2 regions of the uncultured Thermomonas sp. genome follow, and region 2 is predicted to be linked to the other one. Evidence: predicted binding sites of a transcription regulator. Region 2 holds the regulator's gene; the other holds the start of a gene.
The links. Region 2 encodes sigma-54, which starts transcription at its own class of promoters, with help from an activator protein. Its sites were predicted from a motif close to TGGCACGNGCNTTGC; they were not measured.

Region 1: a site for sigma-54 is predicted at 7,328-7,342, ahead of glnA (type I glutamate--ammonia ligase). Genes of this name have one in related genera too.

Annotation. Positions count from the first base shown of each region.
Region 1 is NZ_CALMPC010000033.1:14,100-24,582, forward strand. It holds gene QWB57_RS03020 (ATP-binding protein) at 1-35, opposite strand, end outside; gene QWB57_RS03025 (N-acetylmuramoyl-L-alanine amidase) at 70-831, opposite strand; gene QWB57_RS03030 (EAL domain-containing protein) at 1,017-2,930, shown strand; gene QWB57_RS03035 (ammonium transporter) at 2,967-4,400, opposite strand; gene QWB57_RS03040 (P-II family nitrogen regulator) at 4,417-4,755, opposite strand; gene QWB57_RS03045 (TorF family putative porin) at 4,771-5,580, opposite strand; gene glnA (type I glutamate--ammonia ligase) at 5,860-7,269, opposite strand; gene QWB57_RS03055 (undecaprenyl-diphosphate phosphatase) at 7,487-8,341, shown strand; gene QWB57_RS03060 (DUF4377 domain-containing protein) at 8,413-9,354, shown strand; gene rpmG (50S ribosomal protein L33) at 9,485-9,649, opposite strand; gene rpmB (50S ribosomal protein L28) at 9,663-9,899, opposite strand; gene QWB57_RS03075 (HAMP domain-containing sensor histidine kinase) at 10,035-10,483, opposite strand, start outside.
Region 2 is NZ_CALMPC010000087.1:12,153-22,635, reverse strand. It holds gene rlmM (23S rRNA (cytidine(2498)-2'-O)-methyltransferase RlmM) at 1-949, shown strand, start outside; gene murA (UDP-N-acetylglucosamine 1-carboxyvinyltransferase) at 1,010-2,266, opposite strand; gene QWB57_RS08105 (BolA/IbaG family iron-sulfur metabolism protein) at 2,266-2,499, opposite strand; gene QWB57_RS08100 (KpsF/GutQ family sugar-phosphate isomerase) at 2,554-3,552, shown strand; gene QWB57_RS08095 (HAD hydrolase family protein) at 3,552-4,100, shown strand; gene lptC (LPS export ABC transporter periplasmic protein LptC) at 4,097-4,651, shown strand; gene lptA (lipopolysaccharide transport periplasmic protein LptA) at 4,665-5,168, shown strand; gene lptB (LPS export ABC transporter ATP-binding protein) at 5,168-5,887, shown strand; gene QWB57_RS08075 (RNA polymerase factor sigma-54) at 5,971-7,395, shown strand; gene raiA (ribosome-associated translation inhibitor RaiA) at 7,455-7,781, shown strand; gene hprK (HPr(Ser) kinase/phosphatase) at 7,813-8,769, shown strand; gene rapZ (RNase adapter RapZ) at 8,766-9,632, shown strand; gene QWB57_RS08055 (PTS sugar transporter subunit IIA) at 9,689-10,081, shown strand; gene QWB57_RS08050 (HPr family phosphocarrier protein) at 10,118-10,387, shown strand; gene ptsP (phosphoenolpyruvate--protein phosphotransferase) at 10,387-10,483, shown strand, end outside.

The sequences.
Region 1 (10,483 bases), on a different contig from region 2:
TCATCCAGGATGTCGAACGGCAACGGGGCAGGCATTGCACTAATTTAGTGCAAACCCGGGGTCGTGTGGTCAGGGCCGCATCGCTAGGCGTTGATTGCTCAGTGCATGCAGGATACGCAAATCTTCCGCATCGAAGCTGGCCTGCGGGTCTTCGCCGTCGTCACGGCCGCGATAATGGCGATGGAAGGCACGCACCGCAGCCGCACGATCGGCCAATGGATAACCCACCGCCGCCATCGCCAGCCACGGGTCAAACCCCGCCGGTGGATCTTGCAAGCCGCCCTGCGGCCACAGCCCGAACCCTGCATCCGCCAAACGTTGCCACGGGAACAAGGCGCCGGGGTCACGTTTGCGGGTGGGTGCCAGATCAGCATGCCCGATGACCTGGGTTTTGGGGATCGACAAGCGCGTGGTCAAATCATCCAGCAAGCGCAGTAGCGCGGTGATTTGCGCGTCGGTGTAGGCGACCCCCACGGCATTATCGATTTCGATCCCGATCGAAGCCGAATTGAGATCGGTAATCGTGCCCCAGCGGCCACCGCCGGCATGCCAAGCACGGGCGCCGTCATCCACCAACTGATAGGTCACGCCGTCTTTGCCGATCAGATAATGCGCACTGACCGGGCCTTTGCTGTTGGCGGTGCGCAAGGTATCCAGGCTTTGCTGCACGGAATGTTGCTCGGTGGCGTGCAACACGATGATGACGGCACGGCGTGCATCCGCATTGGGGGATGGCACCCATTGCGCCAGCGGGTTGTGCATCGGCACGGGCGTGTGCGCGCACGCGCTGAGCAACAAGAGCAGCAGGAGATAACAGGCAGGTCGCAACATATCCGGATCATAGTGCATGTATGTGGGTATGGCAGCGGGCATTCGTTGCGGAAGTCAGGCATGTCTCGACAGCAGCCCGACTTCGACATACCGTGTTGCCGCTTGGGGACTGTGAACAGGTAACGCCGTTGGTGATGCCACGCACGCCTCTGCCCGCCCCCGCAGGCAATCCTGGAAACCCACGAATGACCGCCGAGCTGAACGGACGCCATCGCCGCGCCTTGCCAGATGCACTGTTGGCGCTGCAACAACAGCGCTTTCGGCAAATACTGTGGCTGTTGATGGGCGCATTTGGCGCCGTGATGCTGGCCAATGCATCGCTTGGACGATGGACATCCGCCAGCATCGAGCTGGCCATGCTTGGGCCGATGTTGCTGGCGTACTGGTGGAACAGACGCGGGCATCTGGTGCGCGCCGCATGGTTTTTGATCGTCACGCTGATGCTGGGCCTGACCGTATTGATGGTGATCGGCCAAGGCTTGTTTGACGAAGCCGGGATGGCGTATCCGGCACTACTGGTGTTTGCCGGACTGTTTGGTAACCGACGGTTGCTGCTGTGGTTCACCAGCATGATGGTGCTTTCGTTCATCAGCGTGTACTTGCTGGATGTATCCGGGCTGATGCCTCACTCGCCATTGCCGGTTGGGCCGCTGCGCGCTTTCAATGTGTGCCTGATCGTCACCCTGAGTGGGTTTTTCGTGTGGTTGATCGTGAGTGACTTGCGGCGTGTGTTGACGCGGTTGGAGTCCGAAAAGCTGGCCTTGCAGGCCTCGCATGCGCAAATTGAATATTTGGCCTTGCGCGATAGCCTGACCGGGTTACCCAACCGGGTGTCGGCCAAAGAGCAATTGAAACGATTATTGATGGACAGTGCGGATTCGCCGCAAATGGTTGCAGTGCTGCTGCTGGATTTGGATAACTTCAAAACCATCAATGATTCGCTTGGGCATGCCGCGGGCGATGTGCTGTTGTGCCAGGTCGCCGACGCACTTGGGATGTGCGTGGGAAATTCCGGCATGGTGGCGCGCGCATCCGGCGATGAGTTCTTCATCCTGCTCGGCGGTGTGCAGACGCAGGACTCGGTGGATGACATGGTGGGCCGTATCTTTGACACCTTGGAGCAGGCGTTTCCGCTGGATGGGCTGGATGTGCCGGTCACCGCATCGGTGGGCATTGCGATGGCGCCTGGCGATGGCAACGATGCCAGCACGCTGCTCGAGCACGCCGATATGGCGATGTACCGAGCCAAGGAATCCGGCCGCAATACCTTCCTGCACTTTGCCCCGGACATGGCCGGCGGCGCGGTGGAGGATTTGAAAATTGCATCACGCCTGCGTCTGGCGATTGCACAGAACGAGCTGCAATTGCATTTTCAGCCGCAAATCGGATTGCGCAGCGGTCGCATCACCGGTGCCGAAGCGTTGTTGCGCTGGCAGCACCCCGAGTGGGGGCTGGTGGCACCGGCACGTTTTATTCCCATCGCCGAGCGCAGTGGCCTGATCACCGTGATTGGTGATTTGGTAATGCAGCAAGCGTGTCAGGCAGCCCGTGCGTGGCGTGCGCAGGGCTTGGGTGAATTGGTAGTCGCGGTGAACGTGTCGCCACTGCAATTTCAGCGCGGCAATTTGGAGGCGGTGGTGTCTGCGGCGTTGAACAGTGCCGGCCTGCCCACCAGTGCGCTGGAATTGGAGTTGACCGAATCATCGCTGCTGGCCGACGCCCAACATCTGAGCGCGGCCTTGCAACGCCTGAGTAGCACCGGCGTGCATATCACCATCGATGACTTTGGCACGGGTTATTCCAACCTTGGCTATCTGCGCCGATTTGCAGTGGATCGACTGAAAATCGACCAATCCTTCGTGCGTCGGATGTGCACCAATCCGCATGATGAAGGACTGGTGCGCGCGATCATCGAAATGGCGCACTGCCTGGATTTGCAAGTGGTGGCCGAAGGTGTGGAGGATGCCGCTACACGGGCGCGGCTAGCCGAGTTCGGCTGCGAATTCGGGCAGGGCTTTCATTGGTCGCCGGCACTGCCGATGGATGCGTTCGTGGCATTTGTGCGTGCGCATCCAGCGCAGGGTTTGCAGACGCACTAACAGGGCGAAACCATGTGGTCTCGCCCCATCGTGCTTCTAATTGGCGTAAGCGTTTTCGCCGTGGGTGGCGATGTCCAGGCCTTCGCGTTCGGCGTCGGCATCCACCCGCAACCCCACCGTGTATTTGACGATGACAAACGCAAGCAGTGACACCGTGCCGGATAGCGCCACCGTCACCAGCACGCCCTGCAGCTGGATCCATAGTTGCGCCAGCAGGTTGTAATCGGGTGAAGCACGCTCGCTGACGTAGTCCCAGAGCCCCGCACCACCCAGCCGCGGGGCAGCGAATACACCGGTGAGCAAGGCCCCGGCGATGCCGCCCACGCCATGCACGCCAAACACGTCCAAGCTGTCGTCGGCTCGCAGCCAACGCTTCAAACCGCCCACCCCCCACAGGCAGAGTGCGCCGGTGATCGCGCCCATCGCCAAAGCGCCCATCAAACCCACCAAGCCGGCCGCCGGAGTGATCGCCACCAAGCCCGCCACTGCACCGGAGGCCGCGCCCAGCAGCGAGGGCTTGCCCTTGTGCAGCCATTCCAATGCCGTCCATGCCACTACCGCAGCGGCAGTGGCAAGGAAGGTGTTGACGAAGGCCAGCGCGGCGGTGCCATTGGCTTCCAGCGCAGAGCCGGCATTGAAGCCAAACCAGCCCACCCACAGGATCGACGCGCCGACCATGGTCTGGGTGAGGTTGTGCGGCTTCAACGCTTCACGCCCATAGCCAATGCGCTTGCCGACCATGAATGCGCCCACCAAACCGGCCACTGCGGCATTGATATGCACTACCGTGCCGCCGGCAAAATCCAACGCGCCCCTCGCCCACAGATACCCCGCCTTCGCCGTCGCCGTCGCCGCCATCGCGTTGGATGTGAACGCATCCGGGCCCGGGAAAAACCAGACCATGTGCGCCATTGGCAGATAGGCAAAGGTGAACCACAGCACGGTGAACAGCAGCACGCCGGAAAACTTCACGCGCTCGGCAAACGCGCCCACTACCAGCGCACACGCGATGCAGGCAAATGCGCCTTGAAACACAAAGAACGCCAGTTCCGGGATATACACGCCTTTGCTGAAGGTGGCAGCCAATGCATTGGCATCCAGCCCGTGTGCGAGTACCCGGTCCAGCCCGCCGATGAACGCATTGCCTTCGGTAAACGCCAGGCTGTAGCCATACAGCGCCCACAAAATGGCGACTACCGCAAACACCGCCAACGTTTGCATCAGGATTGAAAGCACATTTTTGCTGCGCACCAGGCCACCATAAAACAAGGCCAGTCCGGGCAAGGTCATGAAGATCACCAGACACGCACTCACCAATACCCACACCGTATCGGGTTTGCTGAGGCTGGGCACAGGGGCCGCCGATTGTGCGGACACGCTGCCGCAGATGCAGAGCAGCCACAACCACGCCCACTGCGGTGGGCGGGGTGACACATGCGTAATGGAAGCGTGTGCAATGAAAGTGTGCATGGAGTCCTCGCGTAGGTCAGAGCGCATCGGTGCCAATCTCCCCGGTGCGAATACGGATGGCTTGCTCGAGGCCGATCACGAACACCTTGCCGTCGCCAACCTTGCCGGTGGCGGCAGCACTCATGATGGCTTCCAGCGCGGCATCGAAGGCCGCGTTATCTACCGCGCATTCGATTTTCAGCTTGGGCAAAAAATCGACTTGATACTCGGCACCGCGGTACAACTCGGTATGGCCTTTTTGGCGGCCAAATCCCTTGACCTCAGTGACGGTGATGCCAGACACCCCCGCATCGGTCAGTGCCTCGCGCACATCGTCAAGCTTGAATGGGCGAATGATCGCAGTGATCAGTTTCATCGGTCTGTGGCTCCTTCAAAAAGTCTTGCCGAGAGTCAATGCCACGGTGTCCCTGGCCAGCGTGTGGCCATCGGGATTGATGTACAGCGCGCTATTGGCCGTACTGCCGGTATAGGCCAGCCCCAGCGTCACGCCGTTGGCAAAATTGCGGGTCAGGCCCAGCTTCCAATCGCGATAGGCGAAGGCGGCGTTGTGTGAAATCCACTGTTTGCCGGCATGCGCGGCAAGGCTCCAGTGGTCGTCAACGGCGAAGGTGGCGCTGAGGTCGAGATAGCCGCTGCCATTGGAGTCGGCATAGCCAAACAGATCGGTCGTGGCCAGCGAATACTTCGCGCCCAAGCTGACACGCTTGCTGGCGGCAAGCGTCACGCCGGCATACAACTCCAGCGTATCGGCGCGATTGAAGCCGGACGGGAAGTGGCCGGGATAGGCGTAGTACTGCACGCCCACATCCACGCTCACGGCGGGGCTTGGCGTGCCGCGCCAGCCGGCATAGGCATCCAGCTCAAGACTGCTGGAGATGGGTGCGGCGCTGCTGGAGGTATCTGCCAGCCAACTGATGTTGCTGCCCCATGCCCCCGCATACAGGCCATTGTCTGCGGCATGTTCGAAACCCGCTTGCAAGGCGGGGTGTTGATTGTTTTGCGAGATGCCGCGAAAGACATAGTCGCTAGTCAGCGACAGGTTGCCACTGTTGCCTGCTTGCGCATGGCCGATGGCAGACAAGGTGCACAAGGCCAACAAGGTGCACGCGTGCGTGCGGCTGCGTGTGCACTGCAAGGAGGCCACGCGATGAAACGGTGTTGCAAGGTCGTGAGACGGCATGACGCAGGCTCCTCATAAGCGGTAGCCCTCCCCGGTCAGTGTTGCGTACTCGTGCAATGCAGAATCGTGTGGGTTCTGCCTGCGGCGATCGTTCGATCGCATGTGCCTCCTGTTGTTGCCGCGCAGACCCGCTGCGCGCAGCCCGCCTCGCCCCCTGCCCATGCAGACAACGGCGCGGAAGGCGTGCACCCGTCAGTGCACGCTTCCGGCCGCTCCAATCCTCGCCGGGGAGGGAGCGAAGCGAGGATCAGCCTGCTTCGCTCACCCTTGCGCGGGCAATCAGAGCGTGTAGTACATCTGGTATTCCAACGGGTGCGTGGCACCACGGAACGCGGTCACTTCCTTCATCTTCAAGCCGATGTAGGCGTCGATGAAATCATCGGTGAACACCCCGCCCGCTTTCAGGAATTCGCGATCTTTGTCGAGCGCGTCCAGCGCCTGATCCAGCGAGTGGCAGACGGTGGGGTAGTTCTTCTCTTCTTCCGGCGGCAGGTCGTACAGATCCTTGTCGGACGGCGCGCCCGGATCGATCTGATGTTTGATGCCGTCCAGACCCGCCATCAGCAGCGCGGCAAAGGTCAAATAGCCGCTGTTCATCGGGTCGGGGAAGCGCATTTCGATGCGGCGTGCCTTCGGGTTGGCCACATACGGAATGCGGCAGCTGGCCGAACGGTTGGAGGCCGAATACGCCAGCATCACCGGCGCTTCGTAGCCAGGCACCAGGCGCTTGTACGAATTGGTGCTGGAGTTGGCGAACGCATTGATCGCACGCGCATGCTTGAAGATGCCGCCGATGTACCACAGCGCGGTCTGCGACAGGCCGCCGTAGCCATCGCCGGAGAACAGATTGACGCCGCCCTTGGCCAGCGACATATGCACATGCATGCCACTGCCGTTATCGCCGACGATCGGCTTGGGCATGAAGGTGACGGTCTTGCCATTGCGGTGCGCCACGTTCTTGATGACGTATTTCATGGTCATCAGGTCGTCGGCTTTCTTCACCAGCGAATTGAACTTGGTGCCAATCTCGCACTGGCCGGCATTGGCCACCTCGTGGTGGTGCACTTCCACTTCGATGCCCACTTTTTCCAGCGTCTTGCACATTTCCGCACGCAGATCGTGCAGCGAATCCAATGGTGCCACCGGGAAGTAGCCACCCTTCACCATCGGCCGGTAGCCGCTGTTGCCGCCGGCGTATTCGCGGCTGGAATTCCAATGCGCTTCTTCCGAATCAATCTGGAAGAAGGTGTGGCCCATTTCATTGGCAAAGCGCACCGAATCGAAAATGAAGAATTCCGGTTCTGGCCCGAAGAAGCCCTGCTCGGCGATGCCGCTGGCCTTCAAATACGCTTCGGCGCGATGCGCCACGCCACGCGGATCGCGCGAATAGGCTTGCATGGTGGCCGGATCCAGCACATCGCAAGTCAGCACCAGGGTGGGGTCAGCGGTGAACGGATCGATGAAGGCGGTGGCCGGGTCGGGCAGCAGCACCATGTCGGAGTTCTGGATACCGCGCCAGCCGCCAATCGAGCTGCCATCGAACATCTTGCCATCCTCGAACAGGCTGGCATCGACGATCGATTTGGGGAAGGTGACATGGTGCTGCACGCCGCGCATGTCGGCAAAACGCAGGTCCACAAATTCGATCTTGTGGTCTTTGATGAGCTTTTCGAGTTGTTCCAGCGACATGGGGTACTCCGGCAAAGGATGGAGGGGCGTAAGCAAGGGCCTGACGGTAGTGATATTAGCAAGGACCGTGCCAGCTAATAACTTATTGATTTTAAACGAATCGATAATCGACACATTGCAAATAAGCACTCACTTGGTGCAATCAATTCTCAGGTATCACCAACTTGGTGAATTGCAATCCACGGTATGCTGCGCCACCCTTCCATCTCCTCTGCCGATGAACGATCTGCTGGCCGCCCTGCTATTGGGCATCATTGAAGGCATCACCGAATTTCTGCCCATTTCCAGCACCGGCCATTTGCTGATTGCCGAGCATTGGTTGGGCGCGCGCAGCGATCTGTTCAATGTTGCGATCCAGGCGGGCGCCATCCTTGCGGTGGTGTTGATTTACTGGAAACGCTTATGGGGCATGTTGCTGGCATTTGCCGGCCGCGATGCGCCGGCCGCCTTCGACCCACTGGGCATCACCGCCACCCCGGCACAGTCGCGGGCATACGCGATCAAGTTGATGGCGGCCTTCGGTGTCACCGCGGTGCTGGGGTTGCTGGTCAAGAAATTGGGCTGGCAACTGCCGGAGTCGGTGACCCCGGTGGCTTGGGCGCTGGTCCTGGGGGCGTTGTGGATGCTGGCCGCCGAATGGCTGGCGGGCCGGCGCGCGGCGCAGGTGGGCGAGCGCACCACCATCACGTGGGCGGTGGCCTTGCTGGTCGGGGCCGCGCAAGTGCTGGCTGGCGTGTTCCCCGGCACCTCGCGCAGCGCCGCTACCATTTTCGTCGCCCTGCTGGCCGGCACCACCAGCCGCGCTGCCGCCACTGAGTTCGCGTTTCTGGTCGGCATCCCCACCATGTTTGCCGCCACCGGCTACGAGCTGTTGTCGATGTACAAGCAGGGCGCGCTGGGCGGCGAAGATTGGGCGGCGCTTGGCGTGGCGTTCGCGGTTTCGGCCAGCACTGCTTTTGTCGCGGTGAAGTGGTTGTTGCACTATATCCAGAGCCACCGCTTTACCGCGTTTGCGGTCTATCGTTTGGTGTTGGGTATCGCCCTGCTGGTTTGGCTGCCCACCGGTGGCTAAGCACATCATCCCCACCGGCATGCGCTCCACATCGTCTTCCCATCATCGCGTCATCGTATCGAGGTCTTCGCATGAAACGCCTGTTCCTGCTTGCACTTCCATTGGCCCTGGCGGGCTGCCCCAGCTCGCACCCGGCATCCAGCGCAACCGCCAAAGCCGACGCCAGCAATAGTGCAACCCCGGCAACAACACCCGCCACGCCCGCCGGCAGCGCCAATCCGGCGCTGAAGCCGATGAATCCCAATGTCCAGTATTCATTCCATGCGGTTGGCCCCATCCAAGCCGTCAACGTGTTGCCCAAGCAGCACTGGGCCTTGGCCACAGCCACTGATGCCAAGGGGCAACGCATCGACGCACTGTTTGCGCGCGCCGACAAACCACTGACGCTGAACTTCACCGCCAGTACGCTATCGGTAGATAACGCCTGCAATATGCTCCATACCAGCTTCAAACTCTCCGGTGCCACCATCGTGGCCACGGATTTTGCCTCCACCATGAAAGCCTGCGCGGAGCCCAAGCTGGCCGGCCTTGACCAAGCCGCCAGCAAGCGCCTGACCGGTGAACTGGGGCTGCGCATCGCCGATGGCGGCAACCCGATGCTGGAACTGACCAACAAGGCCGGTGACGTGCTGGTATTTGCTGGCAACCAGACTGCCGAAACCAAATACGGCGGCCCGGGCGAGCGCGTGTTCCTGGAAATCTCCCCCGATGCCAAACCCTGCGCCAGCGACAGCAAGGTGCTGTGCGCACAGATGCGCGAAATCCACTACGACGGCAAGGGTTTGAAAGTAGGTACCCCTGGGCCATTTGTGGAATTCAGCACGCCGATTGAAGGCTTTGCGGTGCGCCCCGGCGTGCGCAGCGTACTGCGCGTCAACCGTTTCCCGCTGAAAACTGCCGGCCAAGACGGCTCCAAGTTCGCCTATGTGCTGGACATGGTGGTGGAGGTGGAAGTTGTGAAGCAGACCGGCTCTGCGTCGCCAATGGCAGAGGCTGCCAAGCCGCAGCAATAAAGCTGGCGATGCTGCAAAACAAAAACCCGCCGGATGGCGGGTTTTTGTTGAGAGCCTGATCCCCGGCAGGAGCATCCGGGGGTGCCGCGCCGGCAGAGGCGAACGCGCCAGGCACGTTCGCGCCAGTGCGTCACTTGATCTTGCCTTCCTTGTACATCACGTGCTTGCGAACAACGGGGTCGTACTTGCTGACTTCCATCTTGTTCGGGGTGTTTTTCTTGTTCTTGTCGGTGGTGTAGAAATGACCGGTGCCGGCCGACGAGATCAGACGGATTTTATCGCGCTTGGTAGCCATGATTCAGTTCTCCTCAGACCTTCTCGCCCTGCTTGCGCAGGTCGGCGAGGACGGCATCGATACCGTTCTTGTCGATGGTGCGCAGCGCGGCATTGGAAATACGGAGTTTGATCCAACGGTTTTCCGAAGCGACCCAGAAGCGACGCTCGTGGAGGTTGGGCTGGAAGCGACGGCGGGTCTTGCGATTGGAATGCGAGACGTTGTTACCGGTCGTCGTACGCTTGCCAGTAACTTGGCAGACTTTGGACACTGTGCACCTCGATGGTATGTGGTTGTCGCCCGTAGCCCGGGAGACGGCGGCCCCGGAGTAATACCCACACCGGGATACACTGCAGGACGCAGTGAGCCGCGCATTATGGGCGAGTTTTCCTTTCCACGCAAGCAGTTAGCTGTTGGGCTGGCGGCGGGCGCCCGCAATTTCGGGATGCAGCTGCAAACGCGTCTGGCTGGGGGACAGGATCAGCACTTGCCAGTCCAGGCGCGCAGCCAACCGATCCAGCAAGGCCGAACCGGTGCCGGTATCGGCGCGTGCAAGTGACCGCATGGCCGCCGAATCAGCCGTGGTGGTGGTGTGGATGTCCAGTGCCTGCGTGTCCATGCGCAGGTGTAGCTGGGTGCATGCCTGCGCTTGCAGCTGCAATCGCAGCAGGCCGGCGATCAATAACAGCGCCTCACGGCGTGCGGTGTGCAGTTGCACAGGGGCGTCAATGACGACCGGGATGGCAGGCTTGCCGACCATTGCACGCGCACTGGCATCCTGCAGCAGCGCCTGTGCATCCACGGGCTCAATGGTCAACGGTTTACGCCGCGCGCTGGCCAGCATGGCTTCCAGCA
Region 2 (10,483 bases):
CGGGGTGGTGGTGTTTTTCAGCGAAGACGCCATCGCGCTGGATCATGCCTTGCCGTTTTCGCAATTGATTTTTGCGCGGCAAAAATTGCGCCTGCTGGCCGAGTTGCGCGGTTTGAATCCTGCCGATCGCATCGCGCCAATGCTGGAGGCGCTGGCGGGCTACGTATCCGAAACGCTGCGCTTTGGCGAACTGGTGATGGAACACCCCGACAGCGATGCCGGCAAACCGTTGGCAGGTCTGGCGCGCAGCCTGGGCAATGCGCTGCGCCCCGCCTTGCGCAAGGCCGGGGTGCTGACCGCCAAGGACAACCCCAGCCTGCCGCGCCTGCACGTGTGCCTGCTGGCCGGCGATCACGCGCTGCTGGCGCGCAGCGTGGCGGCCGACAGCGCGCCGTGGCCGCTGGGTATCCCGCGTCTGCGCATGCATGCCGATGCCCCCTCGCGTTCGGCGCTCAAGCTGGAAGAGGCACTGCTGGTGCTGCTGACCGATGAGGAGCGCAAAAAAATTCTGCGTGAAGGCATGCGCGCCGCCGACTTGGGCGCCGCCCCCGGCGGTTGGACGTGGGTATTGACCCGCCACGGCCTGCGCGTGCAATCGGTGGATAACGGCCCGCTGCGCCAGCATGTGCTGGACAGCGGCTTGGTGGAACACCTGCGTGCCGATGGGTTTGCTTGGCAGCCACAACACCCACTGGACTGGATGGTGTGCGACATGGTGGAACAACCACGCCGGGTGGCCGAACGCATGGCCACCTGGTTGCGCGAAGGCTGGTGCCGGCACGCCATCTTCAATCTGAAATTGCCGATGAAAAAACGTTGGCAAGAAACCCAACTGTGCCTGGATCTATTTGCGCAGCAAGCCCAGAAGCCGCTGACGGTTCGCGCCAAGCAGCTGTATCACGACCGTGAAGAAATCACGGTATTGGCGATGCAAGCCGGGCGCAGCTAACTGCGCGGAATCGCGAACCATCGATTATCGGAAACCTGCGCTCTTAAATTTCGGCCTGCTTCAATCCACCCGCCGAATCCTTGCCCCCAAGCCGGACAGCTTGGCCTCGATGTTCTCGTAACCGCGATCGAGGTGATAGATACGGTCGATGGTGGTTTCGCCATCGGCCACCAGCCCGGCCAGAATCAGCGATGCCGAGGCGCGCAAATCGGTGGCCATCACCGGTGCGCCGCTGAGCGATGCCACACCGCGTACCACCGCCGTGTGGCCATCCACACGAATGTCCGCACCCAGGCGCAGCAACTCATTGACGTGCATGAAGCGGTTTTCGAAGATGGTTTCGTTGATCACGCCGACCCCGTCGGCCATGCAATTGAGCGCCATGAACTGCGCCTGCATGTCGGTGGGAAACGCCGGGTGCGGCGCGGTGGTGAGGTTGACCGCACGCGGGCGTTTGCCGTGCATGTCGAGGTGGATGCGGTCGCCTTCGCTATGAATGCCGGCACCGGCTTCGCGCAGTTTGTCCAGTACCGCATCCATGGTGTCGGGGCGGGCGTGGGTCAGTGTCACGCTACCCCCTGTCATCACCGCAGCCACCAGAAAGGTGCCCGCTTCAATCCGGTCGGCCACCACCGCATGTTCGCAGCCGTGCAGGGCATCCACGCCTTCAATCACGATGCGCGGGCTGCCCGCACCAGTGATTTTCGCGCCCATCGCGTTCAGGCATTCAGCCAGATCCACGATTTCCGGCTCCATCGCCGCGTTTTCCAACACGGTAGTGCCTTCGGCTAGGGTCGCCGCCATCATCACGTTTTCGGTGGCCCCCACGCTGACCAGTTCAAACACATGGCGTGCGCCCTGCAAGCGGCCATGGCTGCGTGCTTTGATGAAACCATGCTCCACCACGATCTCGGCCCCCAGCGCCTGCAAGCCCTTGATATGCAAATCCACCGGCCGTGAACCAATCGCGCAGCCGCCGGGCAGCGACACTTCGGCATCGCCAAACTTGGCCAGCAACGGTCCCAATACCAGCACCGATGCGCGCATGGTTTTGACCAACTCATACGGGGCCACGTGGCTGTTCACGCTGCGCGGATCCACCGTCATGACATCACCCGCGTGGACAACGGCGGCACCCAGCCCAGCCAACAACCTGGCGGTGGTCAGCACATCGTGCAGGCGCGGCACATTGGTGATGCGCACGGGGGCATCGGCCAACAAAGTGGCGCACAAAATCGGCAGTACCGCGTTTTTCGCACCCGAAATACGGACTTCACCGGACAGCCGGGCACCGCCCTCCACCAGAATCTTCTGCATCAGGCGGCCGCCTCTTGCGGGGTGAGGGTTTTGAGTTGCAAGGCGTGAATCTCGCGGCCCATATACTCGCCCAAAGTCGCGTTGACCATCCGGTGGCGGGCCAACGGCAACTTGCCGGCAAACGCCGCGCAGACCACTACGGCCTCGAAATGCACTCCGTCTTCACCACTGACGTTGGCGTGGGCGCCGGGCAGGCCGGTTTCTATCATCTGGCGAATCTGGTCGGCGTTCATGGGCTGGCAGGGGGACTGAAGTAAACTGAACGGACAAGTTTAGCGGAAACCCACGTGCCCCCCGCCCATCCTGCCCGTTTTGACCATTTTGATTTCGCCGCCAGCGGTCGCCGCGTGTTCGCCATTGAGGGCGATGCGCTGACTGTCGTGGCTGCACGCCTGGATGGTGCCTTCAGTGCCGCGTGCCGGGCCATCCTGGCCTGTCGCGGGCGCGTGGTCTGCACCGGGATGGGCAAATCCGGGCATGTGGCGCGCAAGATCGCCGCCACCTTGGCCTCGACTGGCACCCCCGCGTTTTACATGCATCCGGGCGAGGCTGCGCACGGCGACTTGGGCATGGTGACCGACGCCGATGTAGTGCTGGCGCTGTCATATTCGGGTGAAAGTGACGAGGTCTTGCTGTTGCTGCCGGCACTCAAGCGCCAAGGTAATGTGGTGCTGGCGATGACCGGGCGCGAACAATCAACCCTCGCGCGTGAAGCCGATGTTCATCTCGACGTGGCAGTGCCGGTGGAAGCCTGCCCGCTGCAACTGGCCCCCACTTCCAGCACCACCGCCGCACTGGCGATGGGCGATGCGTTGGCGGTCGCCTTGCTGGAGGCTCGCGGCTTCACCGCCGACGACTTCGCTCGTTCGCACCCGGCGGGAGCCTTGGGCCGCCGCTTGTTGTTGCATATCACTGATGTCATGCATGTAGGCAATGACGTGCCGAAAGTCGGTCCGGACGCCAGCATCAGCGCGGCGCTGGTGGAAATGAGCCGCAAGCGCTTGGGCATGACCGCAGTGGTGGATGCCGAGGATCACTTGCTGGGCCTGTACACCGATGGCGACCTGCGCCGCAGCCTGGACGATGCTGGCGTGGACCTGCGTCACACCCGCATTGATGCAGTGATGACCCGCGCACCCCGCACCATTGATGCCGATGCTCTGGCCGCGGAAGCCGCGCAATTGATGGAAACCCACAAAATCAACGCCCTCCTCGTCACCAATGGGCAAGGCCAGGTGGTGGGCGCGCTCAACATCCATGACCTGCTCCGGGCGCGGGTGGTGTGATGGCACAACCTCCTCACTATCCCGCCGATGTGCTGGCACGCGCTGCCAACATCCGCCTGATCGGGTTTGATGTGGATGGCACCCTGACCGATGGCGGTCTGCTGTTTGGCAGTGATGGCCACGAACAAAAATGCTTCCACGTGCAGGACGGGCTGGGGCTGGTGCTGCTGCGCCATGCCGGCATTGCCACCGCACTGGTCAGTGCGCGCAACAGCGCGGTCACAGCTGCGCGGGGGCGTGAATTGAAGATCCCGCATCTGCACATTGGCGAAACCCGCAAACTGGACTGCATACGCAAGCTCGCTGCGGAGTCAGGGCTAAGCATGGATGCGGTGGCATTCATGGGCGACGACCTGCCGGATCTGGCTACCTTGCGCGCCGTCGGGTTGGCCATCGTGCCTGCCGATGCGCATGCCTGGGTCATGCCCGCCGCCCATTGGGTCACCCCACGCACGGCCGGTCACGGGGCCGCACGTGATGCTTGCGACTTGTTGTTGCATGCACAAGATCGGGTGCAGGCCATTCTGCAGCACGGGGAGCACCCATGAACTGGCGCACCGGGATGATTCTGTGCTTGTTGCTGGCGGCAGGGATCACGGGCTGGTCGGTGTGGCGGCAATACCACCCCGACCAGGATGTGGTGCTCACAAGCCGCCCCGATTATGTGCTGCACGATTACGAAATCGTATCGCTGGACAAACTCGGCAAGGAATCGTTCACCCTGCGCGGGCCGCAATTGCAACGCGACCCGGCCGATAAAACCATGACATTGAACACGCCACACTTCGAAGTTCCGGATCGGACGGGGCATTACTGGAATGTGGATGCCAAGCGCGGCTTTGTTCCTGCCGGTGGCGGCCAGCTGCAATTGACCGGCGAGGTGATTGCCATCAGTCCGCCACAATCACCACCCGCCACCCGCATCGAAACCGAATCACTGACCCTCCTGCTGGGCGAACACCACGCCCAAACCAGCGATGCCGTGACCATTACCCAACCCGGTCTTACAATGCGTGGCATTGGCATGCGCGCGGATTTGGATCGCCAGCACGTCTCCCTTCTTTCACAGGTTAAGGCCCGCTATGTCCCGCAACATTGATCTGTGCGCCTCTTTGCTGGTTCTGCTCGCCGTGGGTGGTACCGCCAGTGCCCGCAGCACCGACCGCAACCAGCCGATGGATATCAATTCCAATAGCAGCGATTGCAGCAGCCTGGGCGCCAACGCCAGCTGCACCCTGATCGGTAATGTCACCATTGACCAAGGCAGCTTGCATGTGAAATCGGCCAAGGCCGTGATCCAACAAGCCAACGGCAACCCCAGCCGCGCCCTGCTCAGTGGCGGGGTGACCTTGCAACAGGAGATGGACGATGGTGATCGCATCGACGCCGCCGCTGCCAATGTCGATTACGACATGAAAAATGAAACCATGGTGTTTACCGGCAACGTGGTGATCAAGCAATCGCGCGGCAGCATCAATGGCGAACGGGTGGTGTACAACCTCAAGTCCGGCCAGCTGCAAAGCGGTGGCGAAGGTGGTGGGCGGGTCAAGATGCGGATTCTGCCCAAGGATACCGCTGCTCCAGCTGCACCCAGCAGCGCTAAGGGCACGCCCTGATGCTGGTCGCCGAAGGCCTGCGCAAACGCTATCGCTCACGCGAAGTCGTGCGCGATTTCGGTCTGCAGCTAAACGCGGGGGAAGTGGTCGGTTTACTGGGCCCCAACGGTGCCGGCAAGACCACATGTTTTTACATGATCGTGGGTTTGGTGGCCGCCGATGCCGGGCGCATCCTGCTGGATGACACCGACATCACCGACCTGCCGATGTATGCCCGCGCGCGCCTCGGGCTTGGCTATCTGCCGCAGGAGCCGTCGGTCTTTCGCAAATTGAGCGTGGCCGACAATATCCGTCTGGTGCTGGAGTTGCGTCCGGATCTGGATGACGATGGCCGCGAACACGAGCTCAATTCACTGCTCGATGAATTGCAGATTGGTCACGTCACCGAGCAGCCAGGTGCCAGTTTGTCGGGCGGCGAGCGGCGGCGCGTGGAAATTGCCCGCGCCTTGGCTGGCAAGCCGCGCATGATCTTGCTGGACGAACCATTCGCCGGTGTGGACCCCATTTCGGTCAACGAAATCCAACGCATCGTGCGCCACCTCAAACAACGCGGCATCGGCGTTTTGATCACCGACCACAACGTGCGCGAAACCCTGGGTATTTGCGATCGTGCCTACATTCTTGCCGAGGGCGGTGTACTGGCCCAGGGCGCGCCTGCCCAGCTGCTGGAAAACCAAGACGTACGCCGCGTCTATCTGGGTGAAGACTTCCGTTTGTAACTTTTGGTGACGCGCCCATCGCGGAGAGAATCGAAGCGTCAGAGACAGCCAATTTTCGCGCGACTGGCGCTATGCTGCAGATGATGAAGCCGCATTTATCCGCCACCACGCAACAGCAACTGGTACTGACGCCGCAACTGCGTCAAGCCATTCATTTGCTGCAGTTGTCCACCGCGGAGCTGGAAGCCGAAGTAGCCGAGGCGGTGGCCAGCAACCCGTTGCTGGACTGGGTGGAAGATGCCGACCACGGCAATGTCGCTGGTGATGCGGAGTTTTCCGCTACCGCACCTGCGGCAGACAGTGAGCCACAAGAGCCCCAACAGACTCCTGAGGACAGCTGGGAGTCGACACCGGATACATGGACTGAACATGCAGGTAGCCTCAGCGCACGCAACGACGACTTCGAGCATTCGGAGGATGCAGACAGCCTGCACGACCACCTGCTGTGGCAATTGCATCTGGGGCACTTCAGCCCACGCGACACGCGAATCGGCATCGCCCTGATCGATGCCATTGATGATGATGGCTACCTGCGCGAAGACCTTGGCGACTTGCTGAGCAGCCTGCGCCCGGAGATCGACACCCGGGTGGAGGATGCATTGCCGGTGTTACACCGCATCCAGCAATTTGACCCGGTGGGGGTGGGGGCACGCGATCTGGGTGAATGCCTGAGCCTGCAATTGCGTGCGCTGCCCGCCGATACCGTCGGGCGCACGGTGGCTCTGCAGCTGGCGGCAGACAGTCTGCAACGCCTGCCCAAATTAGGGATCGCAGGCATCTGCCAAGAGGTCGGCTGCAGCCAGGAACAAGCCCAGGCCGCGGTAGACCTGCTGCGGTCACTGAACCCACGGCCCGGCGCACAATACGGCGCGCTGCCCAACGGCAGTTATGTGATCCCCGATTGCGTGATTTGGCGGCAGCAAGGGCTTTGGCACGTGGCGCTGGGTGCCGGAGCCATGCCCAAGGTGGCCATCCAGCGCGATTACCAGCAAATGATTCGGCATGCCGGCAGTGCCGATGCCGACTATTTGCGCGGGCATCTGCAAGAAGCGCGGTGGCTGCTCAAAGGCTTGGAATCGCGCGCCGACACCCTGCAGCGCGTAGTGCGTTGTCTGGTTGCCGAGCAAGCCGGGTTTTTGGAATTTGGCCCGCAGGCACTCCGCCCACTGACCTTGCGCAACGTGGCCGACACCTTGGGCTTGCACGAATCCACGATCTCGCGGGCAGTGGCGCGCAAATATGTACGCACCCCTCGCGGCACCTTGGCCTTGCGGGATTTTTTCGCCTCTGGCATTGATACCGACGCCGGTGGCAGCACCTCCAGTACCGCCATCCAGGACCGCATTCGGCAACTGGTGGCCGCTGAAAATCCACGCAAGCCCTTGTCGGATGCACGACTTGCCGATACGTTGAAGGCCGAGGGTGTGCCGGTGGCTAGGCGCACCATCGCGAAGTACCGCGAAGCATTGCAAATTCCAGCTTCGCATGAGCGCGTGCGGATCGGCTGACACCGTTCCGTGCACCCGTTGCGGGCACCCGTCCGCAGCATCAGCAGAAGGAGGTCAAGATGCAGATCGAAACCTATGGCCAGCAAATGGATGTCACGCCTGCCCTGCGCAGCCACGTGGAAACCCGGTTTGAACGCCTTGCGCGGCATTTCGAAGGCGACTGCGAAATCCGTGTGCAGTTGGCGCTGGAGAAGCCGTTGCACAAGGCGATTGCAACGATCAATGTGGCCGGCCGCACCTTGCATGGCGATGCGGTGGGCCCGGACATGTACGCCGCGATTGACATCCTGGTGGACAAGCTGGACCGGCAACTGATCAAGCACAAGGAAAAACAGCTGGAACAACGCAAGGGTGATGGTCTGGCCAAGAGTGGCGTATTCGAGTGAACACTGGGCTCCGTAAGCACCGGGTGGCTGCGTGAGCACCACGCGGATTACCGCCAGTGAACTGTTCGCCAGCCAGCAGGAGCGCTTGGCGCTGCGCTGGCTGGCCGGACAGGAACGCGGCGACCAACGGATACTGGAAGCCGTCAACACCGTCGCCCGTCGGCCCTCGCTGGCGGGTTACTTGAATGCCATTTATCCGAACAAGGTGCAGATTCTTGGCACCGAAGAATTGGAATGGCTGGACGGGTTGGATGCGCGTCAGCGTTGGGAGACCATTCACAAGATCATCGACTTTCGCCCGCTGGCGCTCGTCATCAGCAAAAACCAAAGCTGCCCGGAAGACCTGCGCAGTGCCGCCGAAGAATCCGACACGCCTCTGTGGCTATCGCCCCGGCGCGGGCATGAACTGCTCAACCACCTGCAATATGTATTGGCACGCACCTTGGCCCCGCGCGTCACCTTGCACGGGGTGTTCATGGAGATCTATTCCATCGGCGTATTGATCACCGGGGAGTCGGGTTCAGGCAAAAGCGAGTTGGCGCTGGAGTTGGTCACCCGTGGCCATCGTTTGGTGGCCGACGATGCCCCCGAGTTCACCCAAATCGCACCCGATGTGCTGGATGGCACCTGCCCTGAATTACTGCAGGATATGCTGGAATTGCGCGGCCTTGGGGTGCTCAATATCCGGCAAATGTTTGGTGATACGGCGGTCAAGCGCAATAAATACCTGCGCATGATCGTGCATCTGAGCAAGCCATCCCCTACCCCAGGCAGCAGCGGTATGGAGCGACTCACCGGCGATCTTGGCAGCCGCCGCGTACTGGATTTGGACGTGCCCATGATCACCATCCCGGTGATGGCCGGCCGCAACCTGGCGGTGTTGACCGAGGCTGCCACCCGCATGCATATCCTGCGCAGTAAAGGCATCGACCCGGCCGCCGCATTCATGGCCCGTCACAGTCATTTTCTGGAACGCGCCGCGTCATGAGCGTCACCTTGCCCAGCCTGCTGATCGTCAGTGGCATGTCCGGCTCGGGCAAATCCGGCGCCCTGCATACACTGGAAGATCTGGGCTATTACTGCGTGGATAATCTGCCGGCAGAATTGCTGCCGGACTTCGTTCGCCGCATGTTGGCCAATGATTCGGCGCCGTCCAGAATCGCGGTGGTGATTGACGCCCGCAACCTGGGGGATTTATCGGAGGTGCCGCAAGCCCTGTCGCAGATCGGCGCATTGGGTGCCAATCCGCGACTCTTGTTTTTGGAAGCCCGCGACGAGGTCGTGCTGCGTCGCTATGCCGATACCCGGCGTCGGCATCCATTGAGCCACCTTGGTCTGGGCTTGGCCGATGCGATTGCCTTGGATCGGCAAGCACTGCGCCCGTTGCGCAAGATTGCCGACATTTTGCTGGATACCAGCGAGATGAACGTACATCAGATGCGCCGCCGGATCCTGGCCGAGTTTGGGCTGGAAGGTGCCGGCGTTGCACTGATGTTTGAATCGTTCGCATATCGCCACGGGGTACCGATCGATGCCGATTTCGTATTTGATGCCCGCGTGCTGCCCAATCCACATTGGGATGCCCGACTGCGCCCGCTGTCCGGGCGCGACGAGTTAGTACGCCACTACCTAGACGCGCAGGCCGATGTCAGCGTCTATGTCGAGCAAGTACAGACGTTCCTGGATCGTTGGCTGCCCAAGTTGCGCTCGGAAACCCGCAGTTATGTCACCGTGGCATTTGGTTGCAGCGGCGGGCGGCATCGCTCAGTGTATCTGGCCGAACGCCTGGCGCAGCACTTCCGCAGCGCTGATTGGCCGGAAGTGGCGGTGCACCATCGGGAACTGGATTAACCCACAATTGCGCAATGTGCTTTCGCAGCATCCTCTGCGTCTGTTAAGTTTGCAGCATGGCCGTCGGCATTCTCCTCATCACCCATGAAGGCATTGGCAGCACCTTGCTGGCGGTTGCCTTGCGTCTGATGCGCAACTTGCCCCTGGCTTGCGAAGCCTTCGATGTCCCCTTCGATGGTGATCCGGACAGCTTGTTGCCACAAGCCAGCGCAGCGATGCGCCGCGTCGATAGCGGCAGTGGCGTGCTGGTATTGACCGATTTGTACGGCGCCACTCCCAGCAATATCGCAGCGCGCTTGGCACGCCTGGGGACACCGGTGCGGCGGGTATCTGCTCTGAGCTTGCCCATGTTGCTGCGCGTGATGAATTACGCCGATTTGGATCTGGATGATCTGCCTGCGGTGGCCGCCGCAGGTGCACGCAATGGAGCGATTACCGATGATGCTTGAGCACACCCCAGCACTATCCCGCCGCGGAGGCCGTGCATGATTCGTCGCGAGCTGACCATCAGCAACCGCTTGGGCTTGCACGCGCGTGCCACCGCCAAACTGGTGCAGTTGCTGTCCACCTTCCGCTGCCAAGCCACGCTGGAAGCACGCGGCCGCGAGGTCAACGCCAAAAGCATCATGGGGGTCATGTTGCTGGCCGCCGGCCCTGGCTCGCAGGTGATCCTGCAAGTGGATGGGGAGGATGCCGAGGCCGCCGCCGAGGCGGTGGCTGCCCTGTTCGAGTGCCGCTTCGACGAGGACAGCTGATGCGCCAACTGCTGCCCGGAACCGCTGCCGCGCGCGGTTGCGCACTCGGGCAAGCACGCGTGCGTTTACCGCATGCGTTGGATGTCGAAGAAACCA